3 regions of the Rheinheimera sp. ATLC3 genome follow, and region 1 is predicted to be linked to each of the others. Evidence: predicted binding sites of a transcription regulator. Region 1 holds the regulator's gene; each other region holds the start of a gene.
What was found. The regulator sigma-54, encoded in region 1, starts transcription at its own class of promoters, with help from an activator protein. The targets are predictions, from matches to a motif close to TGGCANGNTNCNTGCTT.

Region 1 (10,652 bases):
ATCGGTATAAATAACCGAATTAATACCAACAAACTGATTTTTTTGCCCGCCCAATGTTGTAAAGGCACTCTGTCTTCTATGCTTAGTTAACTGCCTATGGATATCAACAACTTAATCTGTACGATTAGCGGGACAGTATAAAGTTTCAGTCGGTTAATGAATAAGAAGGACGCGCGACAGTTATGACACTGATGTGGATTTTACTCCTGCCGCTGCTGGGGACTATGGTGCCGCTACTTGCCGGCAAAGGAAGCCGTACTACCTGTGCTTTAGCCACGGGAGTAGCTCCGGCGTTGGCGCTGGTATTATTACTGCTTCAGGCCCCTGAAGTATTTTCTGGTGAGACCCTGCGCTTCTTTGTTAGCTGGATACCGCTGCTCGGGCTTGATATTACCATTACGCTGGATGGGCTGGCGTTTTTATTCAGTTTGCTAATCCTCGGCATTGGCCTGCTGATTATTGTTTACGCCCGTTATTATTTGTCTGAACGTGACTCAATGCCGCGTTTCTTTGCGTATCTGATGCTGTTTATGACGGCGATGCTGGGCATAGTGCTGTCGGGTAACCTTCTGCAATTGTGGTTGTTCTGGGAATTAACCAGTATCAGCTCGTTTTTATTAATCAGTTTCTGGTGGCACAAAGCAGAAGCGCGCCGCGGTGCGCGCATGGCGCTAACGGTAACCGGCGCGGGTGGTTTAGCATTATTAGCAGCCTTTCTGATGATTGGCGACATTGTTGGCAGCTATGACTTACAGCAGGTATTAGCCAGTGCAGACCAAATACGTCAACACAGCCATTACCCGATATTATTAGTGTTGTTTCTGCTGGGTTGTTTTACCAAGTCAGCTCAGTTTCCGTTTCATTTTTGGCTGCCAAACGCCATGGCAGCGCCAACGCCGGTAAGTGCTTACTTACACTCTGCTACTATGGTTAAAGCAGGCATTTTTTTGCTGGCGCGGTTTTATCCGGCATTGTCTGGCACTGAGTTATGGTTTGTGCTGGTCAGTGTTGCTGGCCTTGCGACCTTACTGATTGGCTCTTATCTGGCATTGTTTAAACACGATTTAAAAGGTTTGCTAGCTTATTCCACCATCAGTCATCTGGGGCTTATTACATTACTATTTGGTATGGGCACTGATCTGGCTGCTGTGGCTGGTTTATTTCATATCATTAATCATGCAACCTTTAAAGCTTCGCTGTTTATGGCGGCCGGCATTATTGATCATGAGTCCGGCTCCCGTGATATGCGCAAGCTCAATGGTTTATGGCAATTTATGCCGATTACCGCCACGCTGGCAATGGTTGCAGCGGCAGCAATGGCGGGTGTACCGCTACTGAACGGCTTTTTATCAAAAGAAATGTTTTTCGCTGAAACCCTGCACCAGCATTTGCTCGGCTCTTTATCTTGGGTTATTCCGGTACTTGCGACCATAGCGGCAATATTTTCAGTAGCTTATTCAACGCGGTTTATTCACGATGTATTTTTTAACGGTCAGCCCAAAGGCTTATCCAAAACTCCGCATGAACCGCCTCGTTATATGCGCGTGCCGGTCGAAATTCTGGTTGCGCTGTGTATTCTGGTCGGAATTTTCCCAAGCTATATGATTGGCGACTTGCTGCATGCTGCATCAGAGGCGGTACTGGCTGGAAATGTACCTCAGTATAGTCTGGCGATATGGCACGGTTTTAATCTACCATTGCTGATGAGTGTGCTGGCCGTGTCGGGTGGCGTGCTGATTTACATCAACCGTAAGCATCTGTTTGATTTTCAAAACACACTGCCGGATGTTGATGCGCTGAATAGTTTTGAACGGGGCATTAAGCAGTTTGCTGCACGCTGCCACCGCTTTTATCAGTGGCTGGATAACGGCTCTTTGCAGCGTTACATGACGCTGGTGCTGCTCAGTTTTGTGTTACTGGCCGGTTTACCCCTAATACACCTGACGACACTTTGGGGCGGGCGGGAAGAGCTGCCGATAGATGCCGTCAATGGCGCTGGTGCGGCGCTGTTGCTGATTGGGGCTTTTGCTACCGTAATGTGGCATCGTAAACGGGTTGTGGCGCTACTAATGATCTCTGTAGTTGGGTTGATGGTCTCTATCGCTTTTACCCGCTTTTCAGCGCCGGATTTAGCACTAACCCAGCTGTCAGTTGAAGTAGTAACTATTATTCTGCTGATGCTGGCGCTGTTTTTCCTACCGCATAAGACACCAAAACAATCTGAATCCTCCCGTGTGGTGCGTGATCTAAGTATTGCCAGTATGGTGGGTGTTGTGGTTGGCAGTTTAAGTTATGCGCTGATGACCAGGCCGTTTAATACCATTTCAGACTTTTTTCTCACTAACGCTAAAACCGGCGGCGGTGGCACCAATGTTGTAAATGTCATACTGGTTGATTTCCGTGGCTTTGACACACTAGGCGAAATTACCGTGCTAGGTATTGCTTCGTTGGGTATCTTTAAACTGCTGACCAGAATTCCATTGTTTAAACCCAGTAGTGATGGCGAAGGCCGGCCCTGGGCGCTGGAGCGGCATTCTCTGCTGCTGGCTACCGTATCACAGAGTTTGTTACCGCTGGCGATTATGGTATCCATCTATATTTTCTTCCGTGGCCATAACTTGCCGGGTGGCGGCTTTATTGCCGGGCTTGTTACAGCAGTTGCCATTATTCTGCAGTACATTGCGCATGGCGTGGACTGGGTAAAAGAGCGGATGAACGTTGAGTACCAGCGCGTGGTGGCGATTGGCTTGATGATTGCGCTATTTACCGGTGCTGCCAGCTGGCTGTTTGGCCGGCCATTCCTGACATCCTGGTTCGACTATTTTGATATACCGGTGCTTGGCAAAATTGAACTGGCCAGTGCGATTGCCTTTGATTTAGGCGTATATATTACGGTGGTTGGTTCTACGCTGCTGATTCTGGCTAATCTCGGTAAGATGACGACCGCGCACCGGCCAGTGCATAAGGAAACGATCTGATGGAAACTCTGTTTGCCAGTTGTATAGGCTTTCTTACGTTTTGCGGTATTTTTCTGATGTTACGCGGCCGTACCTTTCCGGTGATGCTGGGGCTGACGATGCTGTCCTATGCCGTTAATCTGTTTATTTTTGCCTCCGGCCGCCTGACCCTGCGCGGTGCAGCGGTGCTGGGAACCAGTGAGCAGTATGCAGACCCTTTGCCACAGGCGTTGGTGCTGACCGCTATCGTAATAGGTTTCGCCATGACCGCATTTTTAGTCATCCTTGCTATCCGCGCCCGTGCCGATCTGGGCAATGACCATGTCGATGGTAAACTGCCTGATGCTGATGGCATGAAGAGGGAGAGTCGTTGATGTGGCATTTAATTACGGCACCTATTTTATTGCCGATGCTAACCGCGCTGGTCATTATGCTACCGCCGGTACACTATTCGCCAATGCGCCGGCGTTGGGTCAGTATGATTTCAAGCGCAGTTCAGCTGGTGCTGGTGGTGATTTTGCTGCTGCATGTACAGCAAAATGGCTTGCTGCACTACGCAATAGGTAACTGGCAGGCACCGTTTGGTATCATTCTGGTTGCAGATACTTTATCTATGGTGCTGGTGTGTTTAACGTCATTTCTGGCACTGGGGGCTATTTGCTATGGCAGCGCCGGTGAGGACGAGAAAGGGTCGTTTTTTCACCCGTTATTTCAGTTTCAGGTGATGGGCATCAATGGTGCGTTTTTAACCGGAGATCTGTTTAACCTGTTTGTGTTCTTCGAAGTACTACTGATTGCCTCTTACGCACTGCTGATCCATGCCGGTGGTAAGAACAAAACCAAAGCTGCTGTACATTATGTGGTACTGAACCTGACTGGTTCTGCCATTTTCCTGTTTTCACTGGCGGTATTGTACGGCACTCTTGGTACACTGAACATTGTAGATATGGCACAGAAGGTTGCGGTGCTGCCGGCTGAGGATCTGATGCTGGTAAAATCAGGCGGTCTGATGCTGATGATCGTATTTGCGCTAAAAGCGGCAGTGCTGCCACTGCAGTTTTGGCTGCCAGCCACCTATTCATCGGCTTCAGCACCTGTGGCTGCACTGTTTGCGGTAATGACAAAAATTGGTATCTATGCGCTGCTGCGGGTGTACACCACAATATTTGGTGCTGATGCGGGGCCGTTGCAGGGAATGGCTGCAGACTGGTTACTGCCGGCAGGCCTTGCCACTATAGTGCTTGGCGCTATTGGTGTGATATCCAGCCACGATTTTCGTAAACTGGTTGCGAATCTGGTGCTGGTATCCGTGGGTACGCTTGTTGCCATGGTCGCGCTGCATACTGAGTTATCTGCGGCGGCGGCATTATATTACACCGTGCATTCTACTCTAGTCACGGCTGCGCTGTTTTTGATTGCTGATCTGATTTCTAATCAACGTGGTAAAGCGGCAGACCGTCTGGTTTCTGGCCGGCGGGTAGTACAGCCGATATTGCTTGGCAGCCTGTTTATGCTGGCGGCGATGGCTGTTGCCGGCTTACCGCCTTTGTCCGGTTTTATTGGTAAGCTTATGTTGCTACAGGCGGTGACGGAACCTGCAAACCGCGCCTTACTTTGGACGGTGATATTAATGTGCAGCCTGCTGGTGATAGTGGGCTTGTCGCGTGCTGGCAGTACGTTGTTCTGGCGGGTAAGTGGTGGTGATGCAACTGGTGATAAGGCCGCGCCATTACAGGTATTTGCTGTATGCTGGCTGTTATTGGCCAGCCCGTTACTGGTGGTATTTGCCGGACCTTTAACTGAGCTGACGCAACAGGCTGCGGCACAGTTATATGATACGGACACTGCCGCCAGGACAATACTTGGCTCCGCCACTGCAGAGGGGGATGCGCCATGAGATTTGATGCAAAGTATCGCTGGCTGCCCACGCCATACCGCAGTGTCATGCTGTTTGTTGTCTGGTTATTGCTGAACCAGAGCATTGAGGCTGTACATTTATTTTTTGGGGTTGTGCTGGCACTGCTTATCCCATTATTGATACAGCGCTTTCGTGATCCTCAACCTGTCATCGAACGGCCATTGCTGGCACTGCGCTATATGCTGCGGGTACTGGCCGACATAGTGGTTGCCAATGCTCAGGTAGCAGTGCTGATCCTGGGGCCCAAAAGGCGGCTAAACCCGGCGTTTGTCAAAGTACCCCTGGATCTGCAGCACGAGCTACCTATAACGATTCTGGCCAGTACGGTGTCGATGACGCCGGGCACCGTAAGTGCGGAAGTGCTACCCAGCACTGAAAGCATTAAGCCAGGTGAGCCCTTACCACAACGTTGGTTATTAATTCATGTACTGAACCTGACTGATGAGGCGGCGCTAATTGAATCAATTAAACAGCGCTATGAAGCCCCACTAAAGGAGATTTTCAATGCTGGATAATGTCATTATGCTGGTGTTTGCAATGATCAGCATTGCACTGTTGCTAAACCTGTGGCGGTTGCTGCGGGGGCCCAGCCTGCCAGACCGTATTCTGGCGCTGGATACCATGTATATAAATAGTATTGCATTGATCATTTTGTATGGTCTGCTTATGGGCTCGCCGCTGTATTTTGAGGCCGCACTGCTTATTGCTATGCTGGGGTTTGTCAGTACTGTCGCCGTTTGTAAGTTCTTATTGCGCGGCGACATTATCGAGTAGGAGAGTACTATGCAACACTGGATGGAATGGGCAATCGCGTTTTTTCTGCTACTGGGCGGCAGCTTTGTGTTGATAGGGTCTATCGGTCTGACCAGGATGCCTGACTTTTTTATGCGTCTGCACGGGCCGACCAAAGCCACAACGCTTGGTATGGGCGGCATACTGCTGGGGTCAATTTTTTTCTTCAGCCTGACCGGAGATGTGAGTATTCACGAACTGTTGATTACTATTTTTCTGCTGATCACAGCACCAATCAGTGCTCATATGCTGATTAAAACAGCGTTACATCATAAACTGACTGCGATCAGTAAAACACGTGGGTTGGATAAAATACCCCCTGCTCAGGTGAAAGCGCATGATAGGAATGTGTAGCTAAGATTGAATGGCGGTGTACAAAGGGTTATTAGCGTAGCTAGTTTTCGTCGAAGCCGTTTTTAATAAGATCGGCGACGGCTCGTAGCGCCTGTGTAGCGTCTTCACCATCTGCACAAACCAGCAATGTCTTGCCTTTGCTACTCGCCAGCATCAGCAGTGCCAGCACACTGCTAGCGTCTGCTGTCTTATCTTCCTGTACCAGTTCAATTTTTGCCTGAAACTGCTGACATAACTGTGCCAGCTTGGTGGCTGCCCGGGCATGTAACCCAAGTTGATTTACAATAGTGACTTCTTCACTGCACTTCATCAGCTTGCTCTGCCGTGATGGCGTACCAACTCACGATGGCGTGTTTGCACGTCGTCTCTTAAGTTACGGTAACTTTCAGCCAGGCTTTCAACGATATAGACAGAACGGTGTTGGCCGCCGGTGCAGCCAATTGCAATTGTTAAATAGCTGCGATTATTACGTTCCAGATGCGGTAGCCAGGTACTGATAAAACTGTTTATTTGCCAGATATACTTGGCGACTACCGGTTCAGAAGCCAGATAGTCTTTGACTGGCTGGTCCAGCCCGGTCAGCGGCTTTAAATCCGGCTCCCAGTGTGGATTGGGCAGGAAACGGGCATCAAATACAAAATCGGCATCTTTAGGGATGCCATATTTAAAGCCGAAAGATTCAAACAGAATGACCAGTCGGCCGGTTTTTTGGCCCAGAATACGTTCGCGCAGCTGCTCAGCCAACTGATACACATTTAACTCAGTAGTATCAATGTACAGGTCAGCCCGGCTGGATATCGGGTCAAGTAATTGCTGCTCGCGGGATATAGCATCGTCCAGTGACATCGCCTGATGGGATAACGGGTGCAGGCGACGGGTTTCGCTGAAGCGCTTAATTAAACTGGCATGATCGGCGTCCAGATACAGAATAGTTAAATCCAGCTTTCGTGGCAGATAGGACAGGATCTCAGCCAGCTCATCGGGGTCTTGTGGCAGATTTCGAACATCTATACTGACAGCAACACGCTCGTACTGCCCCATCACTGTAGTGGCCAGCGTTGGTAGCAAATTAACAGGGATGTTATCTACACAGTAGTAGCCAAGGTCTTCCATCACACGTAAGGCAACAGATTTGCCTGAACCGGAACGACCACTAACTACCAACAGCTTCATTTTGCTGTTTCCATTGAGCTGTAGTCGACCAGCAACTGGTATAACTGCTGGTTTGTTTCTGCATGACGGATTTTTTTAGTCAGCTCTTTCTGGCTCAATAGTTTGGCGATGCCTGCCAGTGTACTTAAATGAGCCTGACACTGATCTTCCGGGATCAGAATCGCGCAGAATATATCGACCGGTTGATTGTCTATCGCGTCAAACGGAATCGTTTCTTTACTGACTACGAATACTAACACCGGCTGAGTGACAGTTTTGAGTTTGCCATGGGGGATCGCAATGCCGCCACCTATGCCTGTAGAGCCTAGTTTTTCCCGGGTCATCAGAGCTTCAAGGATACTGTACTCAGATATGTCTGGCAGGCGCTGATGTGCTAGCTCAGCAATATATTCCAGAATACGTTTCTTGCTGTTAAAAAGAACTGCACTTTTAGTGCAGTTCTCGGTAAGCATTGCGGTTAAATTCGTCATAATCTAATCAGTGTCGGGCTATTTTCTCTTTATGCTTAATGACCTGGCGATCTAACTTGTCTATCAACTGGTCTATGGCAGCATACATATTTTCATCTTCAGATACTGCGAATACTTCAGCACCATTAAGATGCAGCTTAGCTTCAGCAATCTGTTTCAATTTTTCCACGTTTAGGATCACATGTACATTGTTTATATGATCAAAGTGCCTTTCCAGTTTGGCAAATTTACTATCTACGTATTGTTTTAAGGCAGTGGTGATTTCAACATGGCGACCGGTCAGATTGATTTGCATAGACATATTCCTTCTTTTAGGCTTATTTACAGCAAGGTCTTGCGTTGATTTGACGGCGGAATATACAGAGACTCACGATACTTAGCGATGGTACGCCGCGCAACGTTAATGCCCTGTTCCATCAGAATATCGGCCATTTTACTGTCACTAAGCGGTTTGGCCGGATTCTCCGCCGCCACTAATTTCTTAATAAATGCACGAATAGCTGTCGAAGAACATTCTCCACCACTTTCTGTACTCACATGGCTGGAAAAGAAGAATTTAAGCTCAAATATACCCCGGGGTGTATGCATATATTTCTGCGTCGTGACTCGCGAGATTGTCGATTCATGCATGCCAACCATTTCGGCAACGTCATTTAACACCATAGGCTTCATCGCTTCCTCTCCGTGCTCAAAAAAAGCCTGCTGCTGCTGAACGATACAATTTGCCACTTTTAATAACGTTTCGTTGCGGCTTTCCAGACTTTTCAGAAACCATTTTGCTTCCTGCAGATGAGAGCGGATAAACTGGGTATCTGCGCTATTTTTTGCGGTACGCGACATCGCGGCATACTGCTGGTTTATACGTACTTTAGGCATAGCGTCAGGGTTTAGTTCAACCTGCCAACGGCCTTTTACTTTTATCACGCTAACGTCCGGAATAACGTATTGTTGCTCTTCACGAATAACGTCAGCGCCTGGGCGGGGGTTAAGGCTATGGATCAGCCGCATGACTTCCCGTAACTCGTCTTCTTTCAGTTTAGTCACACGCATCAAAGAACGAAAGTCACGGTTAGCTAAAAGTTCTGTATGGTCACGGATCATGCTTTGCGCAGCTGACAGGAAGGGGGTATCCGCGGCAAACTGGCGTAGTTGAACCAGCAAACACTCCTGAATAGATCTGGCACCAACCCCCACCGGGTCGAATAACTGAATACGCTTAATGACGGCTTCAACTTCGTCGGCTTCGATATCCTCTATCCCCAGCGACTCCAGAATCTCCTCGCAGCTGATGGTCAACAGGCCATTGTCGTCAATGGCTTCAATAATAATTTCAGCTATTGCCCGGTCAGTATCCGAGAAGGGCGTAAGTTGCATTTGCCAGCGCAGGTAGTCCTGTAACGTTTCACTGGTTTCACCCTGATAGACAAAATCTTCATCGCTGCCGCTGTTTCCGGCACTTACCGGCGCTGCACTAACCAAATCATCCCAGTTGTTGTCCAGCGGCAAGTCTTCCTGAATATTCTGCTCTGACATCGCTTCACTGCTGTCAGGTTCGCTCGGCTCATAGTTGTCGTCTGCTATCTGTTCTGAGTCGGTAGAGTTGAGTGAGGAAGGATCTGAGGTGTCTTTGGCATCAGCAGAAAAACTGTCATAGTCGTCTTCGGCTTCCAGCAATGGATTGGCATCCAATGCTTCCTGAATTTCCTGTTGCAACTCAATCGTTGACAGCTGTAACAAGCGTATAGCCTGCTGCAACTGCGGCGTCATGGTAAGTTGCTGTCCTAAGCGAAGTTGCAAAGAGGGCTTCATCTACTTCTACCGTTATCCTACTGAATAATGTGTTGAGATTGTTTTTCGCTAACTATAGCCTGAATTGCTCACCGAGGTATACATCACGGACCTTCTGATTTGCCAATACCTCTTGCGGTGGTCCCGACGCAATCAGCTCGCCATGACTGACAATATAGGCAATTTCGCAGACATCAAGCGTCTCGCGCACGTTGTGGTCGGTTATTAATACACCAATACCGCGCTGACACAGATGCTGGATAATCTTTTTGATATCCAGTACTGATATTGGGTCTACGCCGGCAAAAGGTTCGTCGAGCAGAATAAAAGCCGGGTCTGCTGCCAGTGCCCTTGCTATCTCTACCCTGCGCCTTTCGCCACCAGACAGGCTCATGCCAAGACTATGCTTGATATGGCCAATATGAAATTCTTCCAGTAAATCGTCTGCTATTTCTTCGCGTCTGCTGGCACTGAGATCTTTGCGGGTTTGTAATATAGCCAGCAGGTTTTCATATACCGTCAGCTTGCGGAAAATTGAACTCTCCTGCGGCAGATACCCTATGCCCTGACGGGCCCGGGTATGAATGGGGTCGAAGGTGATATCTTTGTCGTTCAGGCTGATATGACCTTTGTCTGATGGCACCAGACCGACAATCATATAAAAAGTCGTCGTTTTGCCTGCCCCATTGGGCCCGAGCAAACCGACGATCTGACCTGCATTCACTTCAAGGCTGACATCTTTAACAACTTGCCGGCCTTTGTAACTTTTCGCCAGGTGCGAAGCAACTAACTTCATGGATTATTCTTTTCCTCCGGCGTAAAAATCGTTGTTACGCGTTTTGACTCGTTACTTTCCGCACTTAGTTGCTGTTTTTCCACGTTATATTTGATAATGGACGCTTTGACAACACTACCGCTTTGCGTCAGCTCTGCGTCTCCACTCAACGTCAGAGTGCGGTTTGACGGCTCATACCGCATTTCACTTGCCGTGGCGGTAACCGGCTTACCATCCGCTAATAACTGAGAATAACTCACGGGTGAACCGGTAGCGATATATACCTCTTTGCCCTTGCCTGCACTGGCATTAATCTCCAGCTGGTCGGCTTTCATCTGTAGTGAGCCTTGTGTAATCACCACATTATTACGATAAGTCAGGACGTTTTCCTGCACTGAAACCAGATTATCGGCATCGATCTGAAT
Region 2 (10,652 bases), 550 kb from region 1:
ACCACTCTGCCCAGAAGTCGACTAACACCGGCGCTTCGGCTTTCAGGACGTCGGTTTCAAAGCTGTCATCAGAAACCTGTAAAATAAGTTCGCTCATTTGTATCTCCGCTAGTGCTATGCAGCCTGGCTGCAAAAAAGTGTTATCAATTTAAACGTGGCTGTTCCTTATTGCAAGCGTAACGGTTATGCTTAGCGCCGTATGAATAAAACACACTTAACTACACATAAATTCGCCGATTTTGCATTGGCACCACAGGTTCTTGACGCTTTAAATGCGCAAGGTTTCGGCTATTGTACGCCCATTCAGGCTCAATGTTTACCTCTGGCATTAGCCGGTAAAGATATTGCCGGCCAGGCCCAAACGGGCACGGGTAAAACACTGGCGTTTTTAACAGCAACATTCCACCATCTGCTGACGCATGAACCCAGAGGGTCTGGCCAGCCGCGTGCCATTATTATGGCCCCCACGCGGGAGTTGGCGGTGCAGATCCATCAGGATGCAAAAATGCTGGCAGAAAAAGCCGGCTTGCGCCTTGGCTTGATCTATGGGGGCGAAGGCTACGATACTCAACGTCAGTTACTGGAAAATGGCGTAGATATTTTAATTGGCACAACCGGCCGCTTAATTGATTACTTAAAACAAGGCCTGTACGACTTATCGCAAATTCAGGTTGTTGTGCTGGATGAAGCCGACCGGATGTTCGATCTGGGCTTTATCAAAGATATCCGTTTTATGTTTAATCGCATGCCACCGGCGACAGAGCGGTTGAGCCTGCTGTTTTCTGCCACTTTGTCTTACAAAGTGCAGGAGCTGGCATTTGAAAAAATGAATCAGCCGGAGCATATTCATATCGCGCCGGAAGAGATGACGGGCAGCCGGATCAGTGAAGAGCTGTTTTATCCGTCAGATGAGCACAAGATGCCATTATTGCTGACACTGATGGAAGAAGAGTGGCCAGACAAAGCCATTGTATTTGCCAACACCAAACACTGGTGTGAAGAAGTGCATGCCTGGCTGGAAGCTGACGGTCATCGTGTCGGTTTGTTAACCGGTGATGTTATTCAGAAAAAACGCCTGCGTATTCTGGAAGATTTTACCAGTGGCAAACTGGACATTCTGGTCGCTACTGATGTTGCAGCGCGTGGTTTACATATTCCCAAAGTCAGCCATGTGTTTAATTACGACTTACCGGACGATTGCGAAGACTATGTGCACCGTATCGGACGTACTGGCCGCGCCGGTGAAAGTGGTAAGGCTATCAGTTTCGCCTGTGAGCGTTATGCGCTGAACCTGACAGCAATAGAAGACTATATCCGTCATCCTATCCCGGTGACACAATATGATGCCAGCGCACTGCTGGACGATATTAAAACGCCGAAGCCGCGGGTTCGCCGTCGCGCAGGCCAGGCCAGAACCGGCAGCCGTAGCGGCTCAGGTGGACGCAGCAGTAATGGCGCAAGAGCCCCTCGCAACCGCCCTCGTTAATCCGGCGCAAGCTGCCGAGCAATCACCGCATCAGGATATCTATGCGGTGATTGACCTTGGCTCCAACAGTTTTCATATGCTGATGGTCAAAGTCGTTGGTGGCTCGGTGCAGGTTATCGGCCGGGTAAAACGCAAAGTACGCCTTGCCGCGGGTTTAAATGAAAATCTGGTATTAAGCCGTAAAGCGATGAAACGTGGCTGGGAGTGTCTGGCATTGTTTGCTGAGCGGCTACAGGATATTCCGCCACAGAACATCCGCATTGTCGGCACTGCCACCTTGCGTCTGGCCAAAAATGTTAAAACCTTTCTTAAAGAAGCCGAAGCCATTCTCGGGCAAAGTGTCACGGTAATAAGTGGCGAGGATGAAGCCCGCATTATCTATCTGGGTGTCGCTCATACATCAAACAGTGACAGCAATCGTCTGGTCATTGATATCGGTGGTGCCAGTACTGAGGTTGTGATCGGCGCTGGCTTTAATCCGGTGTTGCTTTCCAGTCTTAATATGGGCTGTGTCACTTACCTGGAGCGCTATTTCAGCGACGATGAACTCAGCGAAGATAATTTCAGCCGTGCCATTGCTGCAGCAGAGCAAGAGGCTGGCAGTATAGCCGATCAGTACAAACAGGCCGGGTGGCAGCTAGCAGTCGGCGCTTCTGGCACAGTGCAGGCGTTACAGGAAATTCTGGTGGCGCAAGGTAAAGATGAGGTTATCACCCTTAACCGGCTGGAAGATATTATGCAGCAGGCCTTGGCGTGCGGCAGGATGGAACAGCTGCATATCACCGGGCTGGCGCAGGAGCGCAAGCAAGTGTTTCCGTCCGGTCTGGCCATACTTATTGCCCTGTTCCGACAGCTGAATATTGCCGGTATGACTTTATCCGGCGGTGCGCTACGTGAAGGCGTATTGTACAGCATGCTGCCTCAGTTACAGCACACAGATGTACGTAGCCGTACCGTCAACAGCCTGATGGTGCGCTATTTTATTGACCAGCGCCATGCAAACCGGGTGGCGGAAATGGCGTGCGAGCTGGCAACGCAGCTGCAAAGCCGCTGGGACTTAAACAAGTTTGAAGGCCATAGCATGCTAAAAAGCGGTGCGCTGCTGCATGAACTTGGTTTATTGATCGAATACAAGAACCACCATCATCACGGTGCATACATCATTAATCACTCTGATTTACCCGGCTTTACCCGGGCGCAGCAACAGCTGGTGATGGCATTGGTATATAACCACAGGGCCGATATCAGCCGGGATATTATCGCCCGACAGACGATGACCTCAGTGTTGCTAACAGTGCGGTTGACGCGGATTCTGCGTTTGGCTGTCATCCTGTCGATGCGGCGGCGGCATGAAGTATTACCGCAGGTGGATATCAGCAGCAAAGGCGAACAACTGGTATTGCAGATGCCAGCAGGCTGGCTGGAGCAACATCCACTGATGCGGGCCGAGCTGGAACAGGAAGTACAATATCAACAGCAGGCCGGTTGGGATTTGCTGATTAAGTAGCCCTGCGATAACACCGGGTAAATATTACTGCAAAGTGTGTAATTCTTGCCCGGTAACCTGCCGCCACTGCATGAGGCAGCAGGTTGTCTTTGCCGCATTATCTGATCACTCCACAAGCGATAGGCGAGCCACTGTTGCCCGACGGCGAAGTGCTGTAATCGTCAGCTTGCTGATGCACGACCAAAGCATGATTTTTCACATCCTGCAGCTTCATTTCACTCATCGTAACAGCCTGCTGATTACCGTCATTATTGACGCGGATCATCGGTAGGTCACCTAAATGGCCATCACCATCAGGGCCGGCGTGTTTGCCGGTATCCGCCGGGTCTAAATGCCCACCAGCGCTGGCAGCAGGCTGCTGTGAGCCTTCTTTGATACTCGGCTCACAGCTCGGGTTCTGGTGCACATGGAAACCATATTCGCCTTGCTTCAGCCCCGTTAACGCCGGTGTAAATACCAGGCCATTAGCTGTTTCGGCTACCGTGATTTTGCCTGCGCTGTCGCCCACGCCTTCTGCGCTGACGTTGTTCATTTGCACTGTGATACTGAGTGTTTCTTCACGCGGCCCCACGTTGGCCGGTACTGAGGCCGGAGAGGTTTGCCCCTTCGGCGCGCCAGGCGGCGTGGGTTGAGGGTTACAGCCTGCCAAAAGTCCGGCCACGACGAACGGTAAAGATACGGTATGTAGTTTCATAATATCACCTCACGTTGCTGAGTCATTGAACATCGCCTGTCTGTGGTGCAAGTTCAGCGCCAGAAGCGAAAACAGCAAAATGGCATGAGCTTTGCGTTACGTCTTTTTAACCAGCCTTTTTAAAAAGCGCAGGAGGTGGCAAATGCCTTACGACAAATTAACTGAACTGCCCGGCTCGGTGAAAGACAATCTGCCGAAGCATGCGCAGGAAATTTATCAGGCGGCGTTTAACAGCGCATGGGACGAATATGATTCTGCCGATAAACGCCGCGGTGACGACAGCCGGGAAGAGGTTGCGCACAAAGTGGCCTGGTCAGCCGTAAAGCAAAGCTACAAAAAAAGCGATTCAGGCAACTGGGTTAAAAAATAATTCGCATTGTGGGGTAGCAAAATGCCGTATCTGGATGTGGGCTATGGTCATCAACTGCATTATGAAATAGCCGGCGACATAACAACCGAAGTGCCGCTGCTGTTTGTGCATGGTGGGCCGGGTGCCGGTGTCAGTGATACGGACAAAGCGTTGTTCTCAGGCCTGCAGCGGCCGGTAGTTTATTTTGACCAGCGTGGCTGCGGCCAGAGCAGGTTTGAGCAGCGTTTAAACGGCAACACAACCGAACAGTTGATTGATGATATTGAAAAGTTGCGCAAAGCCTTGTCGCTACCGAAATTGGTTCTGGTTGGTGGTAGCTGGGGCAGTACGCTGAGCTTGTTGTATGCGCTGCGTCATCCGCAGTACGTCGAGTCTATGCTGTTGTGGGGGATTTTTCTGTGCCGTCAACAAGAGCTGGACTGGTTCTACCTGAACGGCGCCAGCCAGTTGTATCCGGAAGAATATCAGAAGTTTATGCATCAGGTAGGCGATGCAGCTGATCCGGTGGCGGCATATTTTGACTTGTTATCAACCGGCTCTGAGGAGCTGCAGCAAGCAGCGGCGACCAGTTGGGCAAGGTGGGAAGCAGTTAACTCTTTTTTTGATACTGATGAGGCGACACTGCAGCATTTTACACAGGCTGACAGTAAGGTGCCTATGGCATTGCTGGAAAGTTATTATTTTAAGCATCAGGGGTTTTTACCGCCCGATTATATCTTGCGTCATTGTGAGCTATTGCGCGAGATACCTGTGGATATAGTGCAGGGCCGGTTAGACACTATTTGTCCGTGCGGCACGGCCTGGCAACTGGCAAAGCAGCTACCACTTTGCCGCCTGTATATTTCTCCGCGGGCATCGCACGCCGCCTCTGAGCCGGAGAATTTTTCAGCTTTGCGCACGTTATTACACAAACTTGAACCAGCGGCCTGAGTACAGAGGCCGCGCATGACAGGGGAAAATACAGTGACTTCTGCACAACAGGCTAAAAGCACCAATGTTGGCTCAGCTGAAAAAACACAATTACGACGCAAGCCTATGCTACTTGGTATGGTTGGCAGTCTGCTGTTTGTTGCCGCTTTACTCGCGGTGCTGGTGTATTTTGATGTGCACAAACAGGTGCTGCAGTTACTGGAGTGGTTCAAGCAGCAGGGGCCCTGGGCACCACTGTTGTTTATGCTGATTATGGCAGCCGTGGTAGTGCTATTGTTGCCGGGTGCATTGTTTACGATAGGCGCAGGTTTCGTGTTTGGTGTTATCCCCGGCTCGGTGTATGTGGTGCTTGGCACTACAGCAGGTGCGGCGGTCGCATTTTTACTTGCCCGCTACTGCTTTGGCCGACGCGCGCGCGAGTTTGTGCTGGCGCGGGCCAAGCTGCGGCTGGTGAATGACGAACTGACGCCAAACGGCTGGAAAATCGTATTACTAACCCGGCTGATCCCGTTTTTCCCCGGCAAATTATCTAATTACTTTTTTGGTTTAACCCAGTTTTCGCTGCGGGGTTATCTCGGCGGCTCGCTGCTGGGCTTTATCCCTTTTAGTGTACACAACGTTTATCTGGGATCCTTGATTGCTGACATCTCTAACTTTGATATTACCTCCAGAGAACGTTCAGTTTGGGAGTGGGGCTTATATGCTGCCGGGCTGGTTGCCGCTATCGCGGTGATTGTGTATCTGAACCGTCTGGCTAGCCGCGCGCTGGCCAAATATACCGACAAGGAGCAGCAACAATGACCTGGCTAAAGTGGTTGCCCTGGCGTTACGTAGTGCGTTATGTCGCACACAAAAATGGTTTTATCGACCCGGTTGCATTACTGGCGCGTTTACATAACTTTGCGCAGCCCTCCGAGGTAGGAGAGCCGATAGAGCTATTACGGGCTGGTGTAGTGTTTCATGCCCGCGGCCTGATCAACAGTCGGGTGATCCAGCATAATCTGGACTGGGTCTGGCCGTACTGGATTTCCCGTCAGTTTGACCCTTCAGATGCGTCCTTTATTCCGCGGGCTTTTTCTATAACGCATATCAATCTGACTCACCGAAACTGGACGGCTATCGGCTTGCCGGACTGTCCTGAGCTGCCGATAGTTGACCCCAGAGGGCTGTTGACGCCATTTTTGGATGGCTGGTCGCTCGATAGCTGGGTGGTACCAGAGCAGGGCGACTGCCTGTTACCGTCGCGCAGTTTGCAAAGCCAGCAGCAGTTGCTGTTATCGGGTAACGTCAGCGTCCGCACCAAAACGTCTGAACACGGGATGACACTGATAAGCGAAGCCTCGGTAGAGCTGGAAAACGGCGTAGCGGTATGTAAGCTGCGGCTGAAAGCAAAATCGGCTCAGTCAGGGCATCTGGTGCTGGCGTTGCGGCCGCAGAATCCGGAAGGCGTCAGCTTTATTCATCAGGTAAAACTGAACCCCGACCGCACGGCGTGGCAGGTGGATGACAATAAACAGGTCCGGTTCAGCCAGGCGGCACAGCGCCATCATGTGTCTACCTATCGTCAGGGTGATGTGTACATTCATATGCAAGATGCAAAGGAGCAGGCTGACGGTGTCTGTGATGTCGGCATGGTAACAGCAGCGGCGATGTTTGCCTTGCCGGCAGAGCAATGGCAGGAGCTGGAGGTGTCTGTGCCGCTGGCAACAGAACAACAAGTGCAGTACCAGCAGGATGCCTGGCTGCAGGAAAAGCAAAAGTGCTGCAAACTGGTGTGCCCGGATGAGCACTATCAGTTCTTATATGATGCGGCATTGGCATCGTTAATTCTGCACTCACCGGAAGATGTTTACCCCGGCCCCTATACCTATAAACGTTTTTGGTTCAGGGATGCCGCTTTCATTATTCATGCACTGCTTTGCGCCGGTTTAACGGATCGCGCCGAACGGGCATTAAATCAGTTTCCGCCACGGCAAACTCTGCTGGGGTATTTCAGGTCGCAGGAAGGTGAATGGGATGCCAATGGCGAGGTGCTTTGGATCCTCAAACGTTACTTTGATATGACCGGGCGGCAGCTGCCAGAGGACTGGCACAGTGCCGTACAAAGCGGCGCCCGCTGGATAGGGCGCAAGCGTCTGCCAGATAAAGCTGACATACCCCATGGTGGCTTGCTACCGCCGGGTTTTAGTGCTGAGCACCTTGGTCCGAATGACTATTACTACTGGGATGATTTCTGGGGCGTTGCCGGACTGCAGGCTGCCGCAGAGATGTTCGCGCCGGCTGATAAAGCGTTACAGCGGGAATTTACCGACGAAGCCGACAAATTCAGTGCGGCCATCGATAACAGCCTGGCGCATTGCCAAAAGCGGCTCAAACGCCCCGGTATGCCGGCGTCACCATACCGCAGGCTGGACGCCGGCGCCATTGGCTCATTGGCGGCTGGCTATCCCGCTCAGCTTTGGGCTGCGGATGATCCCCGATTACTGGATACCGTTGAGTTTTTACTACAGCGCTGCTTTGTCAAAAATGCATTCTATCAGGACATGATTCATTCAGGCCTTAATGCTTACCTAACCCTGCATGTCGCCCAGGTGTTACTGAGAGCGAAAGACCCACGGTATTTGACTCTGATGGATGCGGTAGCTGAACTTGCTTCGCCAACCGGGCAATGGCCGGAGGCGATACATCCTGCTACAGGGGGCGGCTGCATGGGCGATGGTCATCATGTCTGGGCCGCAGCAGAGTGGTTGCTGATGATCCGCAACTGCTTTGTACGCGAAGAGGGCCCGCAGCTGGTTCTGTGCAGTGGCGTGCCGCAGCGCTGGCTAAGTAGTGCTGACCCAGTGCGGTTTGGCCCGGCACCAACCAGTTTTGGTGCTGTCAGTATTGAAATTACCCTAACCGGGTCGGAGCAGGCGCGGGTTAGCTGGCAAGCCGACTGGCACGCTGCAGGGGCCGCGCCGGCACTCGAAGTGTGTTTACCCGGTTATCAGCCCGTCAAAGTTGCGGCGACGGATAGCACAGTTACGTTAACAAAAGCAGAGGCCTGACGGATGAACATTGCAATCTTTACCAACACTTTTACGCCTCATGTGGGTGGGGTCGCCCGCTCTGTTGAAGCCTTTGTCGCGGAATATCGCAAACTGGGGCACAGAGTGTTGGTGGTGGCACCCGAATTTGCCAATATGCCAGAGCATGAAACGGATGTCTTCCGCGTTGCCGCCATCCAGAACTTTAATGCCAGCGATTTCTCTGTGGCGCTGCCATTTGTTGATCAGTTGAGCGAAGTGCTCGATGAATTTTCGCCTGATATTATTCATTCGCAGCACCCGTTTTTACTTGGCATGACGGCGCTGCGTACAGCACGTTACCGTCAGATCCCGTTAGTATTTACCCATCATACGCTGTACGAGCAATACACCCACTATGTGCCTGGCGATTCTTCTACCATGCAGCGTTTTGCGGTGGAGCTTGCCACCCGTTATGCCAATTTGTGCGATCAGGTGATTGCTCCCAGCCAGAGTATCGCAGACTTACTGCAGCAGCGCGGTGTTAACACGCCGATAGAAGTGGTACCCACCGGCGTTTACCCGCAGCGCTTTGCCAGTGGTGACGGCGCAGCGGTACGCCAGCAGTATGCTATTGCCGCAGATGCCACAGTAATTGGACACTTAGGGCGGTTGGCACCCGAGAAGAACCTGGCCTTTTTGGCCCATGCTGTAGCAAATGTCGCCGTAGAAAAGCCCGAAGTGCACTTTCTGGTGATTGGTGCTGGCCCGTCGGAGCAGGAAATTGAACAAACCTTTACCCAGGCCGGCGTCGCCGACCGGTTACATATGACCGGTGTTTTACAACAGCAAGCCCTGATAGATGCGTTACACGCAATGGACATTTTTGCTTTCGCTTCGTGCAGCGAAACGCAAGGTATAGTGCTGACAGAAGCAATGGCAGCCGGGCTACCTGTGGTTGCGTTGGATGCCAGCGGTGTACGCGAAGTGGTGCAGCACGAACGTAACGGCCTGTTAATTCAGGAACATACAACAGCAGCCTTTACCGGCGCGCTGAAGCAAATAACGGCGGCGACAGCACAGCAACGTGAAACATTAAAGCAGGGCGCAAAGGCAACAGCAGAAGAGCATGCTATGTCGCGCTCAGCGGCAAAAGCGTTGCAGTGCTTTCGCGCCCTGGCTGAGCATCAGCCGGGTACACCAAAGGGAGAGCGGGACTGGGAAGATGCGCTGGCATGGGTAAAAGCAGAATGGGATATTCTGCGCAGCATGGCTGAAGCCGGCACGGCTGCAGTTGGCAGCACGTTATTTGCTGCCAGTGAAGAGTAGCGGCAGTTAATCACTTTTTACCGGGATAACGGTGTAAGGCGGAGGAGTATGATAATTCGGGTTTCAGTATGGCTGCGCTGGTTAAGACGGGCAGTAAGTCGCAGCCGCTGGCTGGCGAGGCTATTACAATTACCGGTTTCAAAAGGGTCAGCCGTGCGGCCGGGGCTGATTATGCTGCAAATAGATGGCCTGTCTAAAATTGAATTGCAGCGGGCGCTGGACAGCGGCGAAATGCCTTTTTTGCGCCGTTTGCTGCAGCGGGAACACTACAGCATGCACGCTCAGTACTCCGGCTTGCCGGCGACGACGCCAGCGGTACAGGCTGAATTATTTTACGGTATCCCCGGAGCAGTGCCAGCTTTCTCGTTTTGTGACCACCGTACCGGTAAGATAGTGCGTATGTTACAACCTGATACTGCGGCGCAGGTAGAACAACGCTTGGCCGGTCAAACCAAAGCGGCACTATTAAAAGACGGTAGTGTCTATGCTGACATGTTTACCGGCGGTGCTGCTGAATCGCACTTCTGTGCTTCTTCACTGGGTTGGGGCTCTGCCTTGCGTAGCGCTAATCCGTTGGTATTGTTGGTGCTGTTTATAACCAATTTGTACAGTGTGCTGCGTATTGCCGGTCTGTTTTGTCTCGAAGTTGGCCTGGCACTGCGTGATTTTTTTCGCGGGCAGGTAAAAGGGCACGATTTTTTTAATGAACTCAAGTTTGTACCAACCCGGGTTGCGATCTCTATTGTGCTGCGGGAGTTGTGTGTCATCGGCGGTAAGATTGACCTTAGCCGCGGTATGCCGATAGTACATATTAATTTTCTTGGCTACGACGAGCAGTCACACCGGCGCGGGCCCTCGTCCCGCTTTGCGCATTGGACGTTAAAAGGCATCGACGACAGCATCGCCAGATTATGGCGCGCTGCTCACCGGTCTGAGTGGCGTAATTATGAAGTCTGGATCCATTCTGATCATGGTCAGGCAAAAGTCAGTCAGTACAGCCAGCTACATGGCTATCCGTTACAACATGCAGTAGAGCAGTGCTTCGACAAGCTCTCCTCTGACTCACCTCTCGCACGGCCTGCGGCAAAAGGGGGGATCCAGACTCAGCGCGTAAGACTGCTGGGCGGTAAGCGGGTGCAACGTATCTTCGCGGTAGAACGCAGCGAAGATAACGATACAGATGACGTAGTCAAAGTGGCAGCTCTGGGGCCGGTTGGCCATATTTATGCACCGAGGCCGCTGTCAGAGCAGGAACTGCATTTTGTAGCTGCTGAGCTGGCAACACGTTATCAGGTACCGATAGTGCTAACGGTTGAAAGCGAGCAGTG
Region 3 (10,652 bases), 510 kb from region 1:
CAGGCAGAAACCATGCCTGCTACCTCACATCTTGACAGCATAGTGGTAGGCGCGGGCTGCTTCTGGGGTGTCGAAAAACGCTTCGAAGCCATGCCGGGTGTGATAGATGCCGTTTCAGGTTATGCCGACGGTAATGGGGTGGAGCCAACTTACCGCGCCATTACGCAGTATCGCAACAAACACAACCCGGATAACCATGCCGAAGTGGTTAAAATCAGTTTTAACCCCGCCGTAATCAGCCTCGATACGCTGCTGAAACGCTACTTTGAAATGCACGACCCTACTCAGCTTAACCGCCAGGGCAATGATATCGGCACCCAGTACCGCTCAACGATCCTGACTAACAGCCAGGCACAATATGACACTGCGCAACAGGTGCTGGCGGCTTATCAGCCGCTACTGACTAAGGCGGGTTTTGGTAAAATTACCACTGTGATAAAACCTTTGCGCCAGTTCTTCCCGGCTGAAAACTACCATCAGGACTATATTGCGAAAAACCCCAACGGCTATTGCCCCGACCATTCCACCGGTGTGCGCTTTGCCAGTGACAGCGCCACGAAAACTGCTGCTACCGACAACAGTGCCCTGCTTAGAGGCCAGCACATTCTGGTGATTGATTCGGAAAACTATTGCCCTTACTGCGAAAAATTCAAAGCCGATGTTGCCAGTAAATACAGCGGCGATATACCGCTGCATTTTCGTTATGCCAGTAATCTTGATGGCCTGACAGTTAAAACCCCAACCTGGGCCACACCAACTATTATTCTGCTGCAGGACGGCAAAGAAGTGTTTGGCCGTCAGGGCTATTTAAGCCCGGTAGAATTTTATCTGCTGCTGGGTAAGTTTAAGCTGGGCAACAGCGAAGCCTTTAATGTTGCCTTTGACGAAGGCACAGACGGCCGCTTTTGCAAGCAGTACGAAATATTTAAAAACACACCTGATGGTACCTTTGTCGATAAACTCAGTGGCGCCGCACTGTTTGACACCCGCGACCGTTTTGACTCGGGCACGGGCTGGCTGTCGTTTACCAAGCCGGTTGACGGTGCGGTCATTGAAAAACCCGACAACCGCTACGGCATGCGCCGCACTGAAATCCGCGCTAAGGTATCCGGTATTCATTTAGGCCATGTGTTTAACGATGGCCCAAACGGTAAACCACGTTACTGCATCAATGCCACTGTGCTGGACTTTGTGCCACGCAGCTAGTCGTGTAAAACGAAGCCGCCAATAGAAGGCGGCTTTGTTTTATGGCAATATTTCAGCTCATTAATAACGTCAGGTGGTAATGCAAACAGCTGATGTGCAGTGATAATTGCATGGCTGCTATAGTTAGCTGGCCGTTAACTGACATAGAGCCGGAGCCTGAATGAAACGACTGTTAATTGCTGCCTTACTGATCTGCCTGCCTGCTTATAGCCAACTGGTTCCTGCACAAGCTAGTGTTGCAGAAGACACACCGATAAAAGTCGAAGGCACCACCAGCGACAAAGCGATAACGGCCCGGCTGCTGGCTATCACGTCTGCTATTTCCGGTATGGAAAAAATAACGGCAAATACGGAGTCTGGAGTGCTGACGCTAAGTGGTGAAGTTGCCAATGCACAGCTTAAAGACGAAGCGCTTGCCATCGCCCGCCGGTTAGACGGTGTGGTGTATGTACAGGACATGCTGCAGGAACAACTGGCTGTGCGCTCCAGATTAGCACCGGCGGCTGAAAAGTTTGAGCAGATGCTGACCAAGGCCGTGCAAATGCTACCTCTTTTGGTGTTAGCGCTGCTGGCAGTGCTGTGTTTTTCCTGGCTTGGCGGCTGGTTGGCGCGGCATAGTACCTGGCTGCGGCGGTTCGGCCTTACCGAGCTGGCCTCAAATCTTGGTGTGCGTTTTATCCGGGTTCTGGTTACGGGTATAGGTGTATTGATTGCTCTGGAGCTATTGGATGCAACTGCATTGGTCAGCGCGGCGCTGGGCGTTGCTGGTGTTATCGGCATTGCACTGGGGTTTGCGTTTCGCAATATTGTCGAAAACTACCTGGCTGGTGTGCTGCTGAGTACCCGCAACCCTTTTGCCATTGGCGATCAAATTCAGGTGGGCGATTTCACCGGCAGCGTTGTGCGCTTAACCTCGCGTGACACGGTGTTGATGACGTATGACGGCAATCACCTGCGCATTCCGAACAGCGATATTATTACGCTGGCAATGACCAACTTTTCCCGTAATCCGTTGCGGCGGTTTCAGTTTGATGTCGGGGTATCAGTTACATTGGACTTAGTACAGGTACGTCAACTGGGTATTGCCACGCTGACCAACATGCCCGGTATTCTGGCCGACCCGCCACCACGTTGCCTGATTAACGAGTTGGGCGACAGTGCAGTAGCGCTTAAGTTTTTTGGCTGGATAGATCAGCGTAATACCGATTTTTTAAAAGCCCGCAGCGAAGCCATCCGCCTGGTTAAATCGGCATTTGACGACGCCGGTATTGAAATGCCAGAACCTATCTACCGTATTCATATGGCAGATATCAGCAATGCTGAACCGCCTGCGCCCACTGAGGCTACATCGTCTTCTGAGCAGGCGGCTCGGCAAGACGTGGACGTCACCACCGACGACACTATGCAGCAGCAATTGCAGACTGAGCTGCGGACCTCAGATGAAGAAAATTTGCTTACCAGGCACACCAACAGTAAGGGCTAAATATCGGGGTCTGCTGTTTTGATTAGCGGGGGTGTTTTTCCCTCAAGCAGCTGCTGCACGGCTCTGGCCGGTTTATGCCGTAAGGCCAGCGCCAGGCCGGTGAGCATAATCAGCACCACGCCAGCCAGCTGCAATAAAGTTAGCGCTTCGTGAAATAACCACCAACCGGCAATAATAACCGTTACCGGCTCCATATAGGCCAACGTAGCATATACCCGGGTTGGCAGATGCTGCAGTGCCACTATGGCACAGTAAATAGCCATAAAGCCGGGGAAGAGCCCAGCCAGCGCTACCCAGATCAGCGTCTGCTGGTCCGGTACCGGTATGGCTCCCAGAAAAGGCAGCATGCAACAGGCACCGATCACCAGCTGATAAAAGGTGCGCTGCAATTGCGAGTGTGCCGGCAACGAGCGCCTGTTCAGCAGTAAAAAGCCGCTGTAAGCCAGTAACGACATCAGGCCAAACACTAAACCCGGAAATTGGTCGGCATTTAGCACCAGATCGAATTTAAATTGCTGTAGCATGGCAAAGCCGAAAAATGACAAGGCAATCAGGCTACTGTCAGGTAAGTCCAGCCTTTCATCCAGCAGCCAGTGTGCAACAAAGGCAGACAATGGCGGCGCCAGATAAACCAGCATAATGGCATTCGCCAGGCTGATATATTCAATGGCGCTTAAAAAGGTCAGCATAAAGCCAACCAGCAGCAGCCCGTTTACGGCCATCCGCCAGTCAGGCATACCCTTCAGGGTTTTAATCTGGCCGGTACAGCCAACAAACACCAGCAGACATAAAGCGCCGACCGCCAGCCGATAGAAGGTCAGTTCGGCAGCCGACAACCCGCTAAAGCGGGCAATAATACCGCTACTGGCCATAGCTACTGCTGACAATAAAGCGGAAACTACGTATTGCAACATGGCGTTTAGATCACCTTAATGGGACATAGAACAATTGGTGAATGATCGTGTAGGATTCATAACTATATACTTAATACTTGGCATAAAAAATCAAACTCTGGATTGATCAAAGTATACATTACCTCCAATCGACTTTTAACAACAAAAAAGAAACAAAACAATAGAACCAAATGTCAGCATTTCATACAACCAAGATAAAGTGTCTCATCAAAGCCTTTGTTTACAAAAATTAAATTTGATGGCATAAAAAATGCTCATAGGAATTTCGCCAAAACACAAGGAGGCAAAAATGAACAAATTGTTAACCACACTAATCTTTATATTGTCTTTCTCTAGCAGTGCAACAATAATCGAAAGCAATATTACACGTACAATTGCAAATGGTGATCACAACCACCTTTCAAGCTCTAATGGAAATGCCGGAATGGGGTACTGGTATTCTGAAATAACAAGAGGGATAGCACTTTTTGAATTTGATGATTCTTGGATTGACGAGCAAATTACTTTGAGCTTCGAGAATCTTTATTCTCCAGCTGAGTTGGTATGGGGCAACGACTCTTTATACGATGATTCTTTTGACGTATATTATTTCTTCCAGTCAGACTCAACAATTTCATATTCAGATTATTACAACACCTCTGATTTATTAAATTCATTTTCTTTAGTTGGCTCTGAGCATTATATTGGTATAACCTCTTCATTATTTACCGATGCGTTAAGCAATGGCCAAAACTACTTTGGCATAGTGTTGTCACCGACAGGTACTAACTCTGAGCAACTCGCAGACGAGGTCGTCTTTGGCAATTTCAAACTGACAAGCTCAGCACTTCCAAGCCAAGTTCCTGAACCATCTACATTAGCGTTGTTACTAAGCGGTGCCTTTGCAGTAGGCTGCAAACGTAGAACTAAAAAGAGCAAATAACTTGAACTAAAACACTCTGTCAGTAAAAGACTTTAGTAAAGACAGAGTGTTTTTTATTTAAAAAATTCAATTAGCCTGAATTTCGCATACCAGCGGCAATACCGGCAATGGTCACCATCAGTGCCCGGCTAATCATCGGGTTTACCCGCTCTGGCTGATGCCGCACGCGGTGCAACAGCTCAGCCTGCAGAATATGTAACGGGTCAACATAAGTGTTACGCAGCATAATAGACTCTCGGATCCAGCTCTCTTTTGCCATTAACGTATCGCTGTGAATAAGCTCTAACAGCAGGTCACGATCGGCTGCCAGCTGATTACGCAAGCTCTCACCCAGATGTTTCAGCTCGTCCGGCACCAGCACCTTGTCGTAATAGGCGGCAATATCGCTGTCTGCTTTGAGAAACACCATTTCCAGCATCGACATCCGGGTTGCGAAGAACGGCCATTGTTGCTGCATTTCTTCAAGCAGTTTAGCGTTGTCGGCTTTAGCTGCTTTAGCCAGTGCCGAACCGGCGCCAAGCCAGGCTGGCAGCATTAAGCGGTTTTGCGACCAGGCGAAGATCCATGGAATAGCGCGTAGGCTTTCTACACCACCACTGGGGTTGCGTTTGGCTGGCCGGCTGCCCAGTGGTAACTGCCCCAACTCCTGCTCGGGTGTAGCAGCACGAAAATAAGGCACAAAGTCTTTATTGTGCCGGACAATAGCCCGGTACGCCTCACAGGAGTCATCTGTCAGCTGTTGCATCAGGCTACGCCAGCTTTGTTTCGGTACCGGTGGCGGCAGCAACATACCTTCCAGTACTGCACTGGCATAAAGCGCCAGGCTGCGCTCAGCTAATTTAGGCAAACCAAACTTAAAGCGGATCATCTCGCCTTGCTCTGTTACGCGCAATCCACCAGCCAGCGAGCCGGGTGGCTGGGATAAGATCGCCGCATGAGCCGGGCCGCCGCCACGGCCTATAGTGCCACCGCGGCCATGAAACAGTGTCAGTTGTACTTTGGCCTGCTGACAAATAGCAACCAACGCTTCCTGTGCACTGTATTGCGCCCAGGCAGCGGCGAATACCCCGGCATCTTTAGCCGAGTCGGAGTAACCAATCATTACCTCCTGCTTGCCGTTGATATAGCCGCGGTACCAGTCAATGCTGAGTAAACGACGCATGCAGTCAGGTGCGTTTTGTAAATCACTCAAGGTTTCAAATAAAGGCGCTACCGGCATCGGGAAGCTGATACCCGCTTCTTTTAGCAGCAGCTGTACCGCCAACACATCAGACGGTTTACCCGCCATAGAGATCACATAGGTGCTAAGCGCTTCATTTCCGTGGCGGGCAACGATGTCGCAGGTATCGAGCACTTCCTGTACATCAGCTGACGGCTGCCAGTTCTTTGGAAACAACGGCCGACGGTTGGCCAACTCGGCCAGCAAAAATGCCTGACGAGCGCTTTCATCCCAGGCAGCATAATCGCCCAAGCCCAGATGCTGTGTCAGCTCGCTGAATACCTGAGCATGACGGCCTGCGTCCTGGCGGATATCCAGTTTTAGTAGCGTTAAACCAAAAGCATAGGCCCGGCGCAGCGTATCGAGCAGCTTACCATTGGCAATAACCGCCATACCGCAATCAAGCAGCGACTGATAGCACAGCAACAACGGCTCCAGTAACTGAGCGTTATGCCAAATCAGGTCCTGTGGCCGTTGTAACCGATCATGCTTTAATGCTTCAGTCAGCCAGTCACGGGTGCGCAGCAAGCCGCTGCGCAACGTGTTCAGTACCTGCCGGTACGGCTCACTGCTGTCGCCTGCAATGTCACGCAATGCCGGGCTGGCCTGAAACATTGATAATTCGCTGCTGAGTAAATCCAAATCCTGCGAAAACAGATCCGCCGCTTTCCAGCGGCTGAGTAACAGTACCTGGCGGGTCACTTTCGATGTAACAAAGGGGTTACCATCGCGGTCTCCACCCATCCAGGACGAAAATTTTACCGGAGCCGCATCCAGCGCTAATCCTTTGCCGGTGGCACTTAACAGTTTGGCATCCAATTCACGCAGAAAATCGGGTATGGCACGCCATAACGAGCTTTCAATCACAGCGAAACCTGACTTTGCTTCATCCACCGGCGTTGGCCGCTGTTCACGGATTTCATTCGTGTGCCAGGCCTGGGCAATCAGCTCACTTAAACGCAACTCGACAGCCTGATGCTGTGCCGGGCTCAACTCATGTTCCAGCTCAGCCAAACAGGCGGCAATTTCGGTCAGTTTATGGATCAGGGTACGGCGGGATACTTCTGTTGGATGGGCTGTTAGCACCAACTCAATGGATAAACTGGCCACAGCCTGATCCACCTTAGCATTGTCGAGCTTTTTGTTTTCGAGCAAACTGAACAGCTCTTGTAACGGCTCGGGCTTTTCAATGCTGGCATGGCCAATACGGCTGATAGTGTGGTGCTGCTCGGCCAGGTTAGCCAAATTAAGAAACTGGGCAAAAGCCCGCGCTACCGGTAACAGTTCATCGTCACTCAGACTATGCAGTACCTGCTTTAGTTTGTCAGCCTGTAACTCTTCGCCCTGACGCGCTGCTTTAGATAACAGCCGGATTTGCTCTACCCGCTCCAGCACTGCATCCCCTAACTGACTGCGGATAGTGTCGCCCAGCTTAGTACCCAATAAGCCAACATTCGATTTTAATGCTGCGTAATGATCCATTTCCGTTGCCTCGTTTACTGGATTTTGCACCACCCTAGCGCGTTATCTGTTAGTACTCAACACTGATTGATTACAAAATGGGCAACGAAATTGGTAAGACCAAATAACCAAAACTGGCACAAAAAAACCCGCCATCAAGGCGGGTTTTGTCAAAGTTCGACAAACAAATTAGAACTTGTAGCTGATACCACCGAAGAACTGGCGACCAATAGTGTCAAACACTTCCGGTACGGTGCCGCCATCGCTGCCGTTCGCAACGCGTGAAGGCTCTTCGTCTGTCAGGTTTTTCACACCCAGCGATACGCTTAAACCGTCGGTAATGAAATAGCTGGCAGAGATGTTGTGATACAGCACTGAGTCAATTTGGGAACCGTCAGCCAGATACTCGCTCTTGCCGATGTAACGGTTGAAATAGGTTACATTCCAGTCGTCCATACCCGCCTGAATGCTGAAGTTATTACGCAGTTCAGCATAGCCACCAAAGTTACCATCGATAGTATTGGTGTACTCGATACCGTCCTGTTTAAACTTCAGTAACCAGGTAATATCGTTGTTGATTTTCCAGGTTAAACCCAGGCCGTCAAAGCGGTAACTGATGTTACCGTCGATACCACTGGTATCCTGATTACCCACGTTAGTCAGCGGGTTAGTGAAGTTTGACAAGTCACCGTCTAATGTAATGCTAAAAGTTTCACAGGCGGTCACATCACCGTCGAAGCAGCTTTTAAGGCCAGCCTGCGCGTCTAAACGGGTAATAGCGTTAGATACTTTGAAACGCCAGTAATCAACCGTCATCGACAGACCTTCGATCTGTGATGGTGATAATACAAAACCAGCAGTGAAAGACTCTGACTCTTCCGGCTGAATGTTTGAGTCTGACGTGTAATTCACCAGAATTTGCGGGTCTTGCTCGTTGCCCCATGGGTCATCCAGATAGTCGTACGAGCCGGTGTTACCGCCATACAACTCGCTGACATTCGGCGCGCGGAACCCGGTTGCTGCTACAGCGCGTAACATCAGCTCGTCAGTTGCTTCGTAGGTTAAACCAATTTTCCAGGTGCTGGCCTTACCAAAGGTTGAGTAGTCGTCAAAACGCAGAGCAAATTCACCGGTCAGTTTCTCACTGAACGGTACGCTGACTTCCTGATAGAACGACACAACATCATAGCTACCATTGGTTGGATCTTGCTGCGCTGCGGTGCTTTCACCGGCAACAATTACCGGATCCGGGTTATAGTAACCACTGTCACGGCGGTATTCTGCACCAATAGCAAAGCCAACTGCACCGGCTTCTAAATCAAACAGGTCACCACTTAATACACCGGCAACGATATGTTGTTTGTTACCACCAGAGGCCTGCTCAAAGTAGCTTATGTCATCAGTGATCGCTTGTGTCAGTGGCGCACCGCTAAACCAGGCGGCCTGATTAGCATAAACAGAATTTTCCATCTTCACGGCATTGATAGAATTTGCCACTGAAGTATCGGCTTCATTCTTACCGAAAGTGTAAGACAGATCCCAGCTCATGCCAGTGTGTACGTCCAACGTGCCGGCTAAACCAGCAGATAAACGTAACGTATCAGTATCTTGTGCATAAATACGCGGGCCGACATCGGTAGTACGGCGGCGGTAGTTTACACGACCGGTGTCATCAGCTTCAATACCACCTGCAATCATGCCAGGTGTTAAGGTAATACAGTTCACCAGGTCAGCACCCGGTGCGCCGCAAACGTCCAGCATAATATCGCCAGGCTGTGCCGCCAATTGCTGGTCTGATTTACGTTTGGTGTATAACACATCAGCAGTAAACATCAGGTCATTGCCAAACTCCTGTGTTGCATTGGCAAACAGGCTGTAGCGTTTACTTGGTGTTTGATACCAACTGTCTTTAGTGAAGTCGTAACCATTACCAGCCAGCCACTGTCCACCAACGTTTGATTTAACTTCTTGCTCAAATCCTGTTTCAGTTGGCACTTTCTGGCCATTTTCATCCAGCACGAATCCCAGAATACCACCTTGTGGTACAAAAGAACTGTTACCACGTTTTGTCCAGTCACGATCAGCCTGAATTACACCTTCGCGCTTAGAGAATGACGCGCCAAACGTATAGTTGCCGCGGTCAGTGCTGAAGCCGTACAGCGCACTTAATTCACCGGTTTCCCCGTCGCCTTTATCAGTGCTGCTGCCATTTAAGTCCAGTTGCACACCTTCGAAATCTTTCTTGGTGATAATGTTCACTACGCCGGCAATAGCATCTGAACCGTATACCGCAGATGCGCCGTCTTTCAGAATTTCTACCCGGGCAATCATCGCTACAGGGATAGCATTTAAGTCTACCGCGCTGTCAGCCCCTGAACCTGAGTTCACCATACGACGACCATTTAACAACACCAGAGTACGCTGGGCGCCCATACCACGCAAATCAACCTGCGCCACACCGTCAGCACCGTTGTTTGTTGTTGAACCAACCGCAGCGCCAGCCATAGAAGTTTGCGCTTGCAGCAGCTGGTCAACTGACGTGAAGCCTTCAACACGGATGGCAGCAGCATCGATAACAGTGACCGGAGAAGCCGTTTCCATATCCTGGCGTTGAATGCGCGAGCCAGTTACTTCAATACGTTCTACTTTAGCGGCTTCTTCCTGCGCCATTGCGACAGAACTAAAACCAGCGGCAGAAACAGGTGCCGCCAGCAGCGCAAAGCGTACCGCTTTGCTTACGAAAGAGTTTTGCATGTTATTCCCCCTGGAAGCCTTTGTTTACGGCTGCCGTTGTTATAGTGGTGGTTTTTCCGGCGCTGACGCTACTGTTGTTGTGTTGCCAAATCCAGTCCAAATACGCCAGATAGGCCTTTATTGTGATAAAGCGGGGGATTTGCGCTGTCAGCGCTTAAACTGTGCTAATTTGTTATCTATCCGCAAAACGCTAACGGCTTTCGTCCGACTTTGCTAGAATGCGCGCCCCGAAACGGCTTTGGCTGACCCGGGAACCTTAATGCATCCTATGAAGTCAGAGTTGCTCTGCATTGTTTTTAGAGTCGGATATGAAACTAAGTTGTTTAATAGTGGACGACGAACCATTAGCCAGGGCTGGCATTAGACATTTACTTAATCAGCAAAACCAGTTTGAAGTTGCGGCAGAAGCCGATAACGGCACTGATGCGCTGCGACTGGCAGAGCTGCATCAGCCAGACATCATTTTTCTCGATATCCAGATGCCGGGTTTAGATGGCTTAAATGTGTTTAAGCAGCTGGCGAATAAGCCAGCAGTGATTTTCTGTAGTGCTTATGCGGAACATGCTGTTGCAGCCTTTGAACTGAGCGCTGTAGATTACCTGCTAAAGCCTTTTAGCGCAGAGCGGTTTCAGCAGGCGTTATTTAAAGCCTGCGGCAAAATTATCGACAAACTTAACCGTGGCTCAAACACAC

Region 2: AC5SV9_RS11005 (ChaB family protein) is a predicted target of sigma-54. The motif match lies at 3,768-3,784, and genes of this name have one in related genera.
Region 3: AC5SV9_RS10845 (PEP-CTERM sorting domain-containing protein) is a predicted target of sigma-54. The motif match lies at 3,843-3,859, and genes of this name have one in related genera.

What each region holds. Positions count from the first base shown of each region.
Region 1 covers NZ_CM182103.1:1,827,155-1,837,806, reverse strand. The annotation lists gene AC5SV9_RS08585 (monovalent cation/H+ antiporter subunit A) at 183-2,978, shown strand; gene AC5SV9_RS08580 (Na+/H+ antiporter subunit C) at 2,978-3,331, shown strand; gene AC5SV9_RS08575 (monovalent cation/H+ antiporter subunit D) at 3,331-4,854, shown strand; gene AC5SV9_RS08570 (Na+/H+ antiporter subunit E) at 4,851-5,390, shown strand; gene AC5SV9_RS08565 (K+/H+ antiporter subunit F) at 5,380-5,649, shown strand; gene AC5SV9_RS08560 (Na+/H+ antiporter subunit G) at 5,659-6,021, shown strand; gene AC5SV9_RS08555 (HPr family phosphocarrier protein) at 6,062-6,331, opposite strand; gene rapZ (RNase adapter RapZ) at 6,331-7,194, opposite strand; gene ptsN (PTS IIA-like nitrogen regulatory protein PtsN) at 7,191-7,664, opposite strand; gene hpf (ribosome hibernation promoting factor) at 7,672-7,959, opposite strand; gene AC5SV9_RS08535 (RNA polymerase factor sigma-54) at 7,986-9,473, opposite strand; gene lptB (LPS export ABC transporter ATP-binding protein) at 9,526-10,248, opposite strand; gene lptA (lipopolysaccharide transport periplasmic protein LptA) at 10,245-10,652, opposite strand, start outside.
Region 2 covers NZ_CM182103.1:2,379,022-2,389,673, forward strand. The annotation lists gene trxA (thioredoxin TrxA) at 1-97, opposite strand, end outside; gene rhlB (ATP-dependent RNA helicase RhlB) at 200-1,486, shown strand; gene gppA (guanosine-5'-triphosphate,3'-diphosphate diphosphatase) at 1,452-2,993, shown strand; gene AC5SV9_RS11000 (superoxide dismutase family protein) at 3,091-3,687, opposite strand; gene AC5SV9_RS11005 (ChaB family protein) at 3,830-4,057, shown strand; gene pip (prolyl aminopeptidase) at 4,079-4,987, shown strand; gene AC5SV9_RS11015 (TVP38/TMEM64 family protein) at 5,003-5,788, shown strand; gene AC5SV9_RS11020 (hypothetical protein) at 5,785-8,037, shown strand; gene AC5SV9_RS11025 (glycosyltransferase) at 8,041-9,324, shown strand; gene AC5SV9_RS11030 (endonuclease/exonuclease/phosphatase family protein) at 9,373-10,652, shown strand, end outside.
Region 3 covers NZ_CM182103.1:2,341,745-2,352,396, reverse strand. The annotation lists gene msrA (peptide-methionine (S)-S-oxide reductase MsrA) at 1-1,206, shown strand, start outside; gene AC5SV9_RS10855 (mechanosensitive ion channel domain-containing protein) at 1,367-2,689, shown strand; gene AC5SV9_RS10850 (DMT family transporter) at 2,686-3,603, opposite strand; gene AC5SV9_RS10845 (PEP-CTERM sorting domain-containing protein) at 3,893-4,525, shown strand; gene ppc (phosphoenolpyruvate carboxylase) at 4,596-7,226, opposite strand; gene AC5SV9_RS10835 (TonB-dependent receptor plug domain-containing protein) at 7,395-9,959, opposite strand; gene AC5SV9_RS10830 (LytR/AlgR family response regulator transcription factor) at 10,268-10,652, shown strand, end outside.